Regions from separate parts of the Buttiauxella sp. 3AFRM03 genome, predicted to be linked through region 1. Evidence: riboswitches for the same ligand, from Rfam matches in the RefSeq annotation. Region 1 holds a riboswitch; each other region holds the start of a gene.
The links. A riboswitch is a leader RNA that binds a small molecule or an ion and turns the genes downstream of it on or off. The one in region 1 is predicted to bind thiamine pyrophosphate.

Region 1 (3,277 bases):
ATAGTGGTCGCCTGCGGGCCGCCACCCAGCGACAGCACGGTGGCAAAGCTTGCGAAACAGAGCATAAAAATCAGTGCCGCAGCGGGCAGAATTTGGCGGCGCAACCACGGCCACTCGACAAAACGGAAGAAATTCCAGCCTTGCATGCCCAGTTGCGCAGCAACCTGGCGTTGTTCGTTGGGGATATTTTCCAGTGCCTGTAGCAGCAGGCGTGTTGCCATCGGTAAGTTGAAAAAGACGTGGGCCAGTAGAATGCCCTTCAGGCCGTAAGGCGAGAAACTCCATTCGATGCCAAGCCTTGCGCACAACACGGCCAGCCAGCCTTCGCGCCCATACACTGTCAGAATCCCGAATACCGCCACCAACACGGGCAGAACCAGCGTCATTGCGCACAGGCGTAACAGCGCAACGCGCCCAGGGAAGCGGCGGCGATACAGGGCGCGAGCGAGGAAAATAGCCGGGAACACGGAAAGGCTTGCTGAGAGAAACGCCTGCCAGAAAGAGAAACGCAGCACGTGCCACAAATAGCTATCCTGCACCAGCGCACGGATATCGGTTTGTGGCGCGTTAAACCACAACGCCATAAAAGCCGCCAGGGCTACGGCTACCACCAGTGTGGCGGCACATAGCCCTGGAATCAGCCAGCCGGGAATTAGCGACTGACGGCGCGTTGCCATTCGCTAATCCAGTTGGCGCGTTGTTTAGACACTTCTGCGGCGCTGTATTCCAGCGTGTTGTTCGGTTTGACCAGCCCGTTAAATCCTTCAGGCAATTTCACATCGGTCACCGGATACATCCAGTTGCCGGTGGCCACAGTGTTCTGGAAGCCCGGTGAAGTGATAAATTTCATGAATTTTTCAGCCAGTTCAGGCTGCTTGCTGGATGCCAGGCGTCCGGCCACTTCCACCTGTAAATAATGCCCTTCGCTAAAATTAGCCGCAGCATAGTTATCTTTTTTCTCTTCAATAATGTGATAAGCCGGAGAGGTGGTGTAGCTCATCACTAAATCGCCTTCACCTTTCAGGAACAGGCCATAAGCCTCGGACCAACCTTTGGTGACGGTGACCGTTTTCTTCGCAAGCTTTGCCCAGGCTTCAGGCGTTTTATCGCCATACACTTTCTGCATCCACAGCAGCAGGCCCAGGCCTGGTGTGCTGGTGCGCGGGTCCTGATAAATCACTTTCCATTGTTGGTCACTTTCGACCAGTTCTTTCAGGCTTTTCGGTGGGTTTTTCAGTTTGTTTTTATCGTAGACGAAAGCGAAATAGCCGTAATCGAAGGGAACGAAAGTGTCGTTTGTCCAGCCGCCAGGGATCTTCAACGCGCTAATGTCTGTTTTGCTCGGCGCAAATAATTTAGTCTGCGCGGCAGCTTCCAGAAGGTTGTTATCCAGTCCCAGAACCACGTCAGCTTTGCTGTTTTTACCTTCCATCCGCAGGCGGTTGAGCAGCGAAACGCCATCTTCCAGCGCCACGAATTTCAGCTGGCAATTACAGTCAGCCTCAAAGGCTTTTTTCACCGCAGGCCCTGGCCCCCAGTCGGCAGCAAAGGAGTCGTAGGTATAAACAGTCAGCAGGGGTTTGGCAAAAACGGGGGCGGCGATCAGTGCCAGCAACGGCAGGAATTTTTTGAACACTTTGCACCTCTTAGAATTAGGGGTGGCAAAGGACATTTGAGAATAGAGCCTCAAATCCCTTCGCCGGCGTTATCCGGATCAGGTTCGACGGGTATTATCTCAGCCAGACTTTCGTCTTAGCACCCCGTTGAGAACGCGTGCATTGTAATAACTTTGTGAATGATTCGAAAGCATTATACCCGTCATATTTCAAGCCGCAGGGGTGTTGGCTCCGGTGGGGCAAACCACGCCGATTTAAAGTCAAACCATCCCAGTGTGTTCATGCGCACACCACGCATACTGCGTTGCCCTTCGATGCGTAGCCAGTGGTGGATTAACGGTAAAATATCATTGTTTTCAACCAGGTTCTGGCACCACTCAGGCAGAGAAAGCTCGCCGTTATGCCAGTTGCGGGTATCCGTTTCCCAGTCGATAGCAATGCACTTTTGAATCAGCGGCACTTCATAAAGATGCGAGTAAAGCGAAAACTCTAACGGCAGGGTGAAATTCGCGCTATTGAGCCAGATATCGCTGACGGCATCGCCCTGATGCCACTCTTCATAACTGACTTCTTGCACCACCAGTTTTACGCCAACACGTGCCAGCAATTCTTCCATCACTTTGCTGATTACCCGATGTTCGACGTGATCGCGATAAAACGTCAGCGTCACGGATTCCAGCCCGGCCGGTTTTTCGACGGCTGGTTGTGGATGCGTGTGGTGCCAGCGTGGCAGCAGTCCGTAAGCCGGGAACCAGTACTGCTGGTTTTGCTCGCCCGCGCTATACAGCAGATGAATTGGTGCCAGCACATGACTGAGCCAGCGGCGCACTTCTTTATTGCTGCCGGCGCTTGAGCGGTTATCAAATAAAATGTAGTAGCAGCCTTCTTCAAGGCGGCTTTCGACGGCTTTCTCGCTGTCGGGCATTCCCGATAATTGCACCGCACAACTGACCTCTTCACCAATGTCCGGCAGCACCCAGAAATTCACTTCGTCAATCAATGCGCGATAACCAAAGTAATCGTCATAGGCCTGAATTTTCAGCTGGTTAGTATTATTGCGCACCACCGAATAGGGACCGGTGCCGACTGGCTGGCGGGAAAAATGGCTTAAGGTTTGCCATTCGCGCGGCAGGATCATCGCGTTAACGCTACCCAGCAACCACGGCAGCCAGTTATCGGGCTGTGAGAGCTTAATATCCAGCGTCCAGGCCGTCGGAGAAGTAATTTCCGTGATATGCGAATACAGCGGCAAAGAGCTGATGCGTTGCAGGGACGTCGTCACATCCAGCATATCCAGCTCACGGCCATGGTGAAAATGAATGCCGGGGCGCAGATAAAAACGCCAGTGTAATGGGGATATTTGTTGCCAGTGGTGCGCAATATCCGCTTCCAGTTCCCCATTTTCCTCATTTATACGGATCAGTCCGCTGAAAATTTGCCGGGCAATATGCGTTTCTGAACGGCGCAAAGCGGAACCGGGCAACAGATTGAGTAACGGGCGATAGTAGAGAACGCGCAGAATATGCCGCCCTTGCCGGAAGCTGCGCCCAAGGTGAGAAATCAGCATTTGGCGCACGGCGGCTTTATCGCCGACTATCTGCACCAGTTGGTCAATTCTGTCCTGCTCAAGAAGGTCTTCGGCGCGCTGTTGCTGGAGTGCA
Region 2 (3,277 bases), 1.1 Mb from region 1:
AACGGAATTCGAAGCGCGCTTTTGACATGGCGTTGTCGCGGATTTGTGCGCCAGGGTGGCCTTTTGCCAGGTCTGCGGCATGTGCTGCAATCTTGTAAGTAATCAGCCCTTGTTTCACATCTTCTTTGTTTGGCAGGCCGAGATGCTCTTTTGGCGTGACATAACACAGCATCGCGCAACCAAACCAGCCGATCATCGCAGCACCAATGCCTGAAGTGAAATGGTCGTAACCTGGTGCGATGTCTGTGGTTAACGGCCCGAGGGTATAGAAAGGTGCTTCGTGGCAATGCTCCAGTTCTTCGGTCATGTTGCGGCGGATCATCTGCATCGGCACATGTCCTGGGCCTTCAATCATCACCTGTACGTCATATTCCCAGGCGATTTTGGTTAACTCGCCCAGCGTGTGGAGTTCAGAGAATTGAGCTTCATCGTTGGCATCCTGAATAGAGCCAGGACGCAGGCCGTCGCCTAAAGAGAGTGAAACGTCGTAAGCCGCGCAGATTTCACAGATTTCGCGGAAGTGCTCATACAGGAAGTTTTCCTGATGATGCGACAGGCACCATTTCGCCATAATCGAACCACCGCGCGAAACAATCCCGGTGAGGCGTTTGGCGGTCATCGGCACGTAACGCAGCAGCACACCGGCGTGAATCGTGAAATAGTCCACGCCTTGCTCGGCCTGTTCCAGGAGTGTGTCGCGGAACATTTCCCAGGTCAGGTCTTCGGCAATGCCATTCACTTTCTCCAGCGCCTGGTAAATGGGCACGGTGCCGATGGGGACCGGGCTGTTACGCAATATCCATTCACGGGTTTCGTGAATATAGCGGCCGGTAGACAGATCCATCACGGTGTCAGCACCCCAGCGCGTTGACCACACCAGTTTTTCTACTTCTTCTTCAATCGACGACGTAACCGCCGAGTTACCGATATTGGCGTTCACTTTCACCAGGAAGTTACGTCCAATAATCATCGGCTCGGATTCGGGATGGTTGATGTTGGCGGGGATAATTGCCCGTCCAGCAGCCACTTCGTCGCGCACAAATTCCGGCGTGATATTTTCTGGCAGACGAGCGCCAAAACTCTGGCCTGGATGCTGGTGGCGTAACACTTCATCGCGAATGCGTTCGCGACCCATGTTTTCACGGATGGCGATGAACTCCATTTCTGGCGTCACTTTTCCCTGGCGTGCATAGTGCAGTTGCGTGACGGCTTTCCCGGCTTTAGCCCGCTTAGGCGTGAGCTGTGTTTCGAAACGCAATTCATCCAGACCGTCATCGGCCAGGCGCTCTTTGGTGTAGGCAGAACTGCTATCGGTCAGGATTTCGCAATCATCACGTTCGGTAATCCAGTTTTCGCGCAGTGGCGAAAGACCGCGCAGGACATCAATGCTGATTTCCGGGTCGCCATACGCGCCAGAAGTGTCATAAACCGGGATGGCATCATTGGGGGTGAACTGGGGATTTTCTTTACTGCCGCCCGTGGCGGTTGGGCTAAGTTGGATTTCACGCATCGGGACGCGGATATCTTCACGCGAGCCGGTAAGGTAAATGCGCTGAGAGTTAGGGAAAGCAGTGCCTTCCAGGGTATTGATAAAATGTTGGGCAGCAGCGCGCTGTTCGCGGCGGTTTGATTTTTTTTCAGTAATAGACATAGCTCATTCCAGTAAATATCAAGGAGTGGCTTGTCAGAACAACGGAGGAGTAATGAATGTGGACCGCCCGCGCACGGGTGAACCCAAAAGCAGAATTACTCTTGTTCCCTTCGCAGGTATTAGCCTGATCAGGTTCCGCGGATCCCGAATTAACGGTCTCAGCCGGTGCTTGACGCACTCGGCACTCCGACAAGAAGAAACCCGTATTACTACGGGTCGCTATGTAAACTACTCGTTAACAACGCAGAACTCAAGCAGGGCGTGCCAGCCCGCCGCTCTCATTAGCACTGTTATCTAAATCGTGGTTGGATGCTAACAGAATGAGCTTATCTTCCAGCGAAAAACGTGATTCCAGCGCTTCACCGATACCGGACAACGCTTTCTGGAACTCAATGTAGTTATCATCATCGATCGCGCTCTCGAGATGCGAATCGTAGAAATCCATGATGTGCTGGGTATTGGCTTCAATCTGAGAGTAGAGGTGAGTGGCGGCTAAATGTGGGTTACTGCCTTCCATTTCACTGATAATACGTTCATAAATATTGAAATGGCCGGATGAAAGATAATCCACCAGGTTGTGGCAAAAATTATCCAGAGCCTTTTCATCGAGCGCAGTATGGGATTCCTTGTTAGGCTTTATCCCAACCATATTGTAGTAAGCCACCAATAATTGTTTGCGGGCATGAAGCCATTGGTCGATTAACGCATTACTACCACCAACGCGCTCAGTCAGATTTTCTAACTGGTTAAGCATGATTGACTCCGTGAGTAAAATGTAGCGCAAACGTACCCAAAATAGTTATGACTATTTGTTTATACCAGCGAACTCGGGGATGTGCACCAGGTTATGGAACGTGTAATTCAAAAGTTAGATCAAGGCTGGTTTATCGTCAGTCATGAGCAAAAATTGTGGTTACCAAAAGGTGAACTACCTCACGGAGCAGCGCAAGAATTCCAGCTTGATGGTGCGATGGGGATGCCCATCGGTGAGTGGGAAAATGAGCCGGTATGGCTGGTGCGGCAAAATCGCCGTGCGGATATGGGCTCTGTTCGTCAGGTCATTGACCAGGATGTGGGGTTGTTCCAGCTCGCCGGGCGTGGTGTGCAACTGGCGGAGTTCTATCGCTCGCACAAATTCTGCGGTTATTGCGGCCATGAGATGCACGTCAGCAAAACCGAATGGGCGATGCTGTGCAGCCATTGCCGCGAACGCTACTACCCGCAAATCTCACCGTGCATCATTGTGGCTATTCGCCGCGATGACCATATCCTGCTTGCCCAACACACGCGCCATCGCAACGGGATTTACACGGTATTGGCTGGGTTCGTTGAAGTCGGGGAAACCCTTGAACAAGCGGTGGCACGGGAAGTCATGGAAGAAAGCAGTATCCGCGTGAAGAATTTACGCTATGTGACGTCGCAGCCGTGGCCGTTCCCGCAATCGCTGATGACCGCATTCATGGCGGAATATCACAGCGGTGAGATTGAAATCGACCCGAAAGAGTTACTTGATGCAGGTTGGTATCGCTACGATCAATTGCCATTATTGCCTCCGCCAGGCACGGTCGCGCGCCGTTTGATTGAAGATACTGTCGCCCTGTGTCGCGCGGAATATGAGTGATAAAC
Region 3 (3,277 bases), 940 kb from region 1:
TCGCTGACAGTATGAGTTAATACTGAGATTGCATCGCTAAAATTAATCAGAAGCTAAATGATTTAGACTTCTGATTATATCGTTACAATGTATTCTGTCAGAAAATAAAAATATAATATATTAGGCATGCCTTAAGAGCATGTAAGTAGTTTCTTAAAGAGATAATAACATTTGTGGGTGTTAAATGATAAGGAACGCTAACTAGTCGTTGCGGCGCAAAAATATTGGCTAATGAATTAAAGAAAGAAGATGGATTTTTATAAAGTTCATCAACTCATACTGGTCCCGGATTTTCAGTTTTTTCATTATCACTTTACGATATATTCTTGCAGTATCTTCCTCTATCTGCATTAGATGGGCCGCATCCTGTAGCGAATGTCCCCGGGCGATGTAGATAAGTAACTGCCGTTCAGCACTGGTGAAATTGCATGTGGTGCAGTAGTAGCAAATCCTGGCAGACACCGCCGTGGTGTTGTTTCTGCGCCAGCCAGCCTCCGTCCAGTGGGCTATTTTACGGGTGACTTCATCAACCTCATCTTCGCGAAAGATAACCGGAAGCATATACAGGCATGGGCGGAACATGAGGCTTTGGTGTTCTTTATGTCGGCAAATAAGAATAACTCGTTGGGATTTTGTCGCATTGGGAATTTCAAAACAGTCAGCAGTAAACCAATTATCAGCCAGTGACATAAAAACAATATCGGCAGTACTATGTTCTTCGCCGGGTAAAAAATAAAAATCTTCATTTCGCTGGCGGTAAATTTTTTCAATGATAATTTTTAGACCATGAGCAAAATGACTATTATTTTCCCGTATCGCAATTGTAAGCATGGGGTTTCTCGGTGAGTAATAGAACGGATAACGATCGTAATGAAATAAATACTGAAATTAAATAACCTGAAACTTAATTGACAACTCGCTCGGGATGAGACATTGCCAGGGGATTTCCTGGTGGTTGGTAGCCAAGTGAAGAAATGGCGAGAATTAAAAAAATGAATCAACCCATTTAGCCCACAGTGATATCCCTGGTTTACAGCGCTGGCCACTCGCTTTATCCTGATGGGCGATTAATCACATATACGATTAATCAATGACTCGGGGTGCCCTTCTTTGTGAAGGCTGAGAAATACCCGTACCACCTGATCTGGATAATGCCAGCGTAGGGAAGTCAGATGCCTGTCCGGCATCCCTTCTTCACGCCGGACAGGAGCTTTATGATGCAGCCTGACCTGCTACCCGGCCACCGCGCCGTTTTGTCTTTACAGCAACTTCGCAACATTTCCCCGCTTGTTCACTGCATGACTAACGACGTCGTGCAGAGTTTTACCGCCAACGTTTTGCTGGCTATAGGTGCGGCTCCCGCCATGGTGATTGAAGCACAAGAAGCCGCTCAATTTAGCCCGGTTGCCGACGCGCTGCTAGTCAATATTGGCATGCTGACAGCCGATCGCCGTGATGCCATGCTTGCAGCCATTCATGCTGCAAATGAATCCGCCACACCCTGGGTGCTGGATCCGGTTGCCGTTGGCGGCCTGACGTTCCGTACTCAATTCGCCCATCAGGTGCTCGCGCTAAAACCTGCGGCCATTCGCGGGAATGCATCTGAAATCCTCGCACTGGCGGGGGAGCATTCTGGTGGAAGAGGCGTGGATAGCACCGATGATGCGTTTTCCGCACTACCTGCGGCGCAGGCGCTTGCTCGACTGACTGGCGCGATTGTCGCGGTGACGGGTGAGCGTGATTACATTACTGATGGTGAAAACAGCTGGAGCGTGGCGGGCGGCGGCATTTTGATGACGCGTGTGGTCGGCACCGGTTGTGCGCTTTCAGCGGTAGTTGCCGCCTGTTGCTCTTTGCCGGGCTCGCGGCTGGATAACGTCGCTGCGGCTTGCCAGTTTATGAAGTTTGCAGGCCAGCAGGCTATATCCGCCAGCTGTGGTCCCGGGAGTTTTATTCCGGCATTTCTCGATGCACTTTACGGGCTGAATGGGGAGGCGTTGGCATGAAAGGGTTAACACGTATCAATGCACTGACCATTGCCGGAACCGACCCGAGCGGCGGCGCGGGTATTCAGGCCGACCTGAAAACTTTCTCGGCGTTGGGGGCATATGGCACCAGTGTGATTACCGCGTTAGTGGCGCAGAACACGCGTGGCGTGCAGTCGGTTTATCGTATTGAACCGGCCTTTGTTGCCGCGCAACTGGACTCCGTGCTCAGTGATGTGCGCATCGATACCATTAAAATCGGCATGTTAGCGGAAACCGATATTGTGGAAGCGGTGGCTGAACGGCTGGCGTTTTACCACGCACAAAATGTCGTGCTCGATACGGTGATGCTGGCGAAAAGTGGCGATCCTTTGCTTGCGCCCTCGGCGGTTGACAGTTTACGCCGTCGGCTTCTGCCGCAAGTGGCGCTGATTACGCCGAACCTGCCGGAAGCCGCCGCCCTGCTGGATGCCCCACACGCACGCAATGAACACGAAATGAAGCTACAGGGCGACGCATTGTTAGCTATGGGCTGCAAAGCGGTGCTGATGAAAGGCGGACATCTTGACGATGCTGAAAGCCCGGATTGGCTATTTACCCGCGATGGCGCACAGCGCTTTACCGCGCCGCGCGTACAAACGCGCCATACTCATGGCACTGGCTGTACGCTTTCTGCGGCACTCGCCGCACTTTATCCACGCTATCACGACTGGCCGCAAACAATTCTGGCGGCGAAAACGTGGTTGTCTCAGGCTTTAGAGCAAGCAGATTCGCTGGAAGTGGGTAACGGAATTGGACCGGTGCATCATTTTCACCAATGGTGGTGATTGAGGTAATACCACTATAAGACCATTGAGTTATACTGGTTTCACCTTATCTTCCGGACATTTGCGCGACATGGAACAGGTTCACACTCAGCTCATTGAGCAACTTATCCAGCGGTTTTCGCAGGCTGATAACACGCCGCTGTATTTGAAATTCGCCGAAACGGTGAAGGCGGCAGTACGCAGCGGTATTTTGCCCCAGGGCAATATTTTGCCGGGCGAACGCGATCTCAGCCAGTTGACTGGCGTTTCGCGCATTACGGTGCGCAAAGCGATGCAGACGCTGGAAGACGACGGCGTGGTGACGCGATCCAGAGGTTACGGTACGCAAATTAACTCCACTTTTGAGTATTCGCTCAAAGAGGCGCGCGGGTTTTCTCAACAGGTGGTTTTGCGCGGTAAAAAGCCGAACACGCTGTGGGTCAATAAACGGGTGGTGAAATGCTCGCCGGAAGTGGCAGAACAATT

Region 2: another riboswitch for thiamine pyrophosphate. It lies ahead of thiC (phosphomethylpyrimidine synthase ThiC); the one in region 1 lies ahead of thiB (thiamine ABC transporter substrate binding subunit).
Region 3: another riboswitch for thiamine pyrophosphate. It lies ahead of thiM (hydroxyethylthiazole kinase); the one in region 1 lies ahead of thiB (thiamine ABC transporter substrate binding subunit).

The regions. Positions count from the first base shown of each region.
Region 1 covers NZ_CP033076.1:3,795,761-3,799,037, forward strand. Annotated here, with positions in the region: gene thiP (thiamine/thiamine pyrophosphate ABC transporter permease ThiP) at 1-677, opposite strand, end outside; gene thiB (thiamine ABC transporter substrate binding subunit) at 653-1,636, opposite strand; TPP riboswitch at 1,674-1,773, opposite strand; gene sgrR (HTH-type transcriptional regulator SgrR) at 1,819-3,277, opposite strand, start outside.
Region 2 covers NZ_CP033076.1:2,736,901-2,740,177, reverse strand. Annotated here, with positions in the region: gene thiC (phosphomethylpyrimidine synthase ThiC) at 1-1,651, opposite strand, end outside; TPP riboswitch at 1,740-1,850, opposite strand; gene D8682_RS14240 (Rsd/AlgQ family anti-sigma factor) at 1,902-2,405, opposite strand; gene nudC (NAD(+) diphosphatase) at 2,499-3,272, shown strand.
Region 3 covers NZ_CP033076.1:4,734,797-4,738,073, forward strand. Annotated here, with positions in the region: gene D8682_RS23530 (LuxR C-terminal-related transcriptional regulator) at 229-831, opposite strand; TPP riboswitch at 1,087-1,183, shown strand; gene thiM (hydroxyethylthiazole kinase) at 1,218-2,006, shown strand; gene thiD (bifunctional hydroxymethylpyrimidine kinase/phosphomethylpyrimidine kinase) at 2,003-2,812, shown strand; gene D8682_RS23545 (GntR family transcriptional regulator) at 2,883-3,277, shown strand, end outside.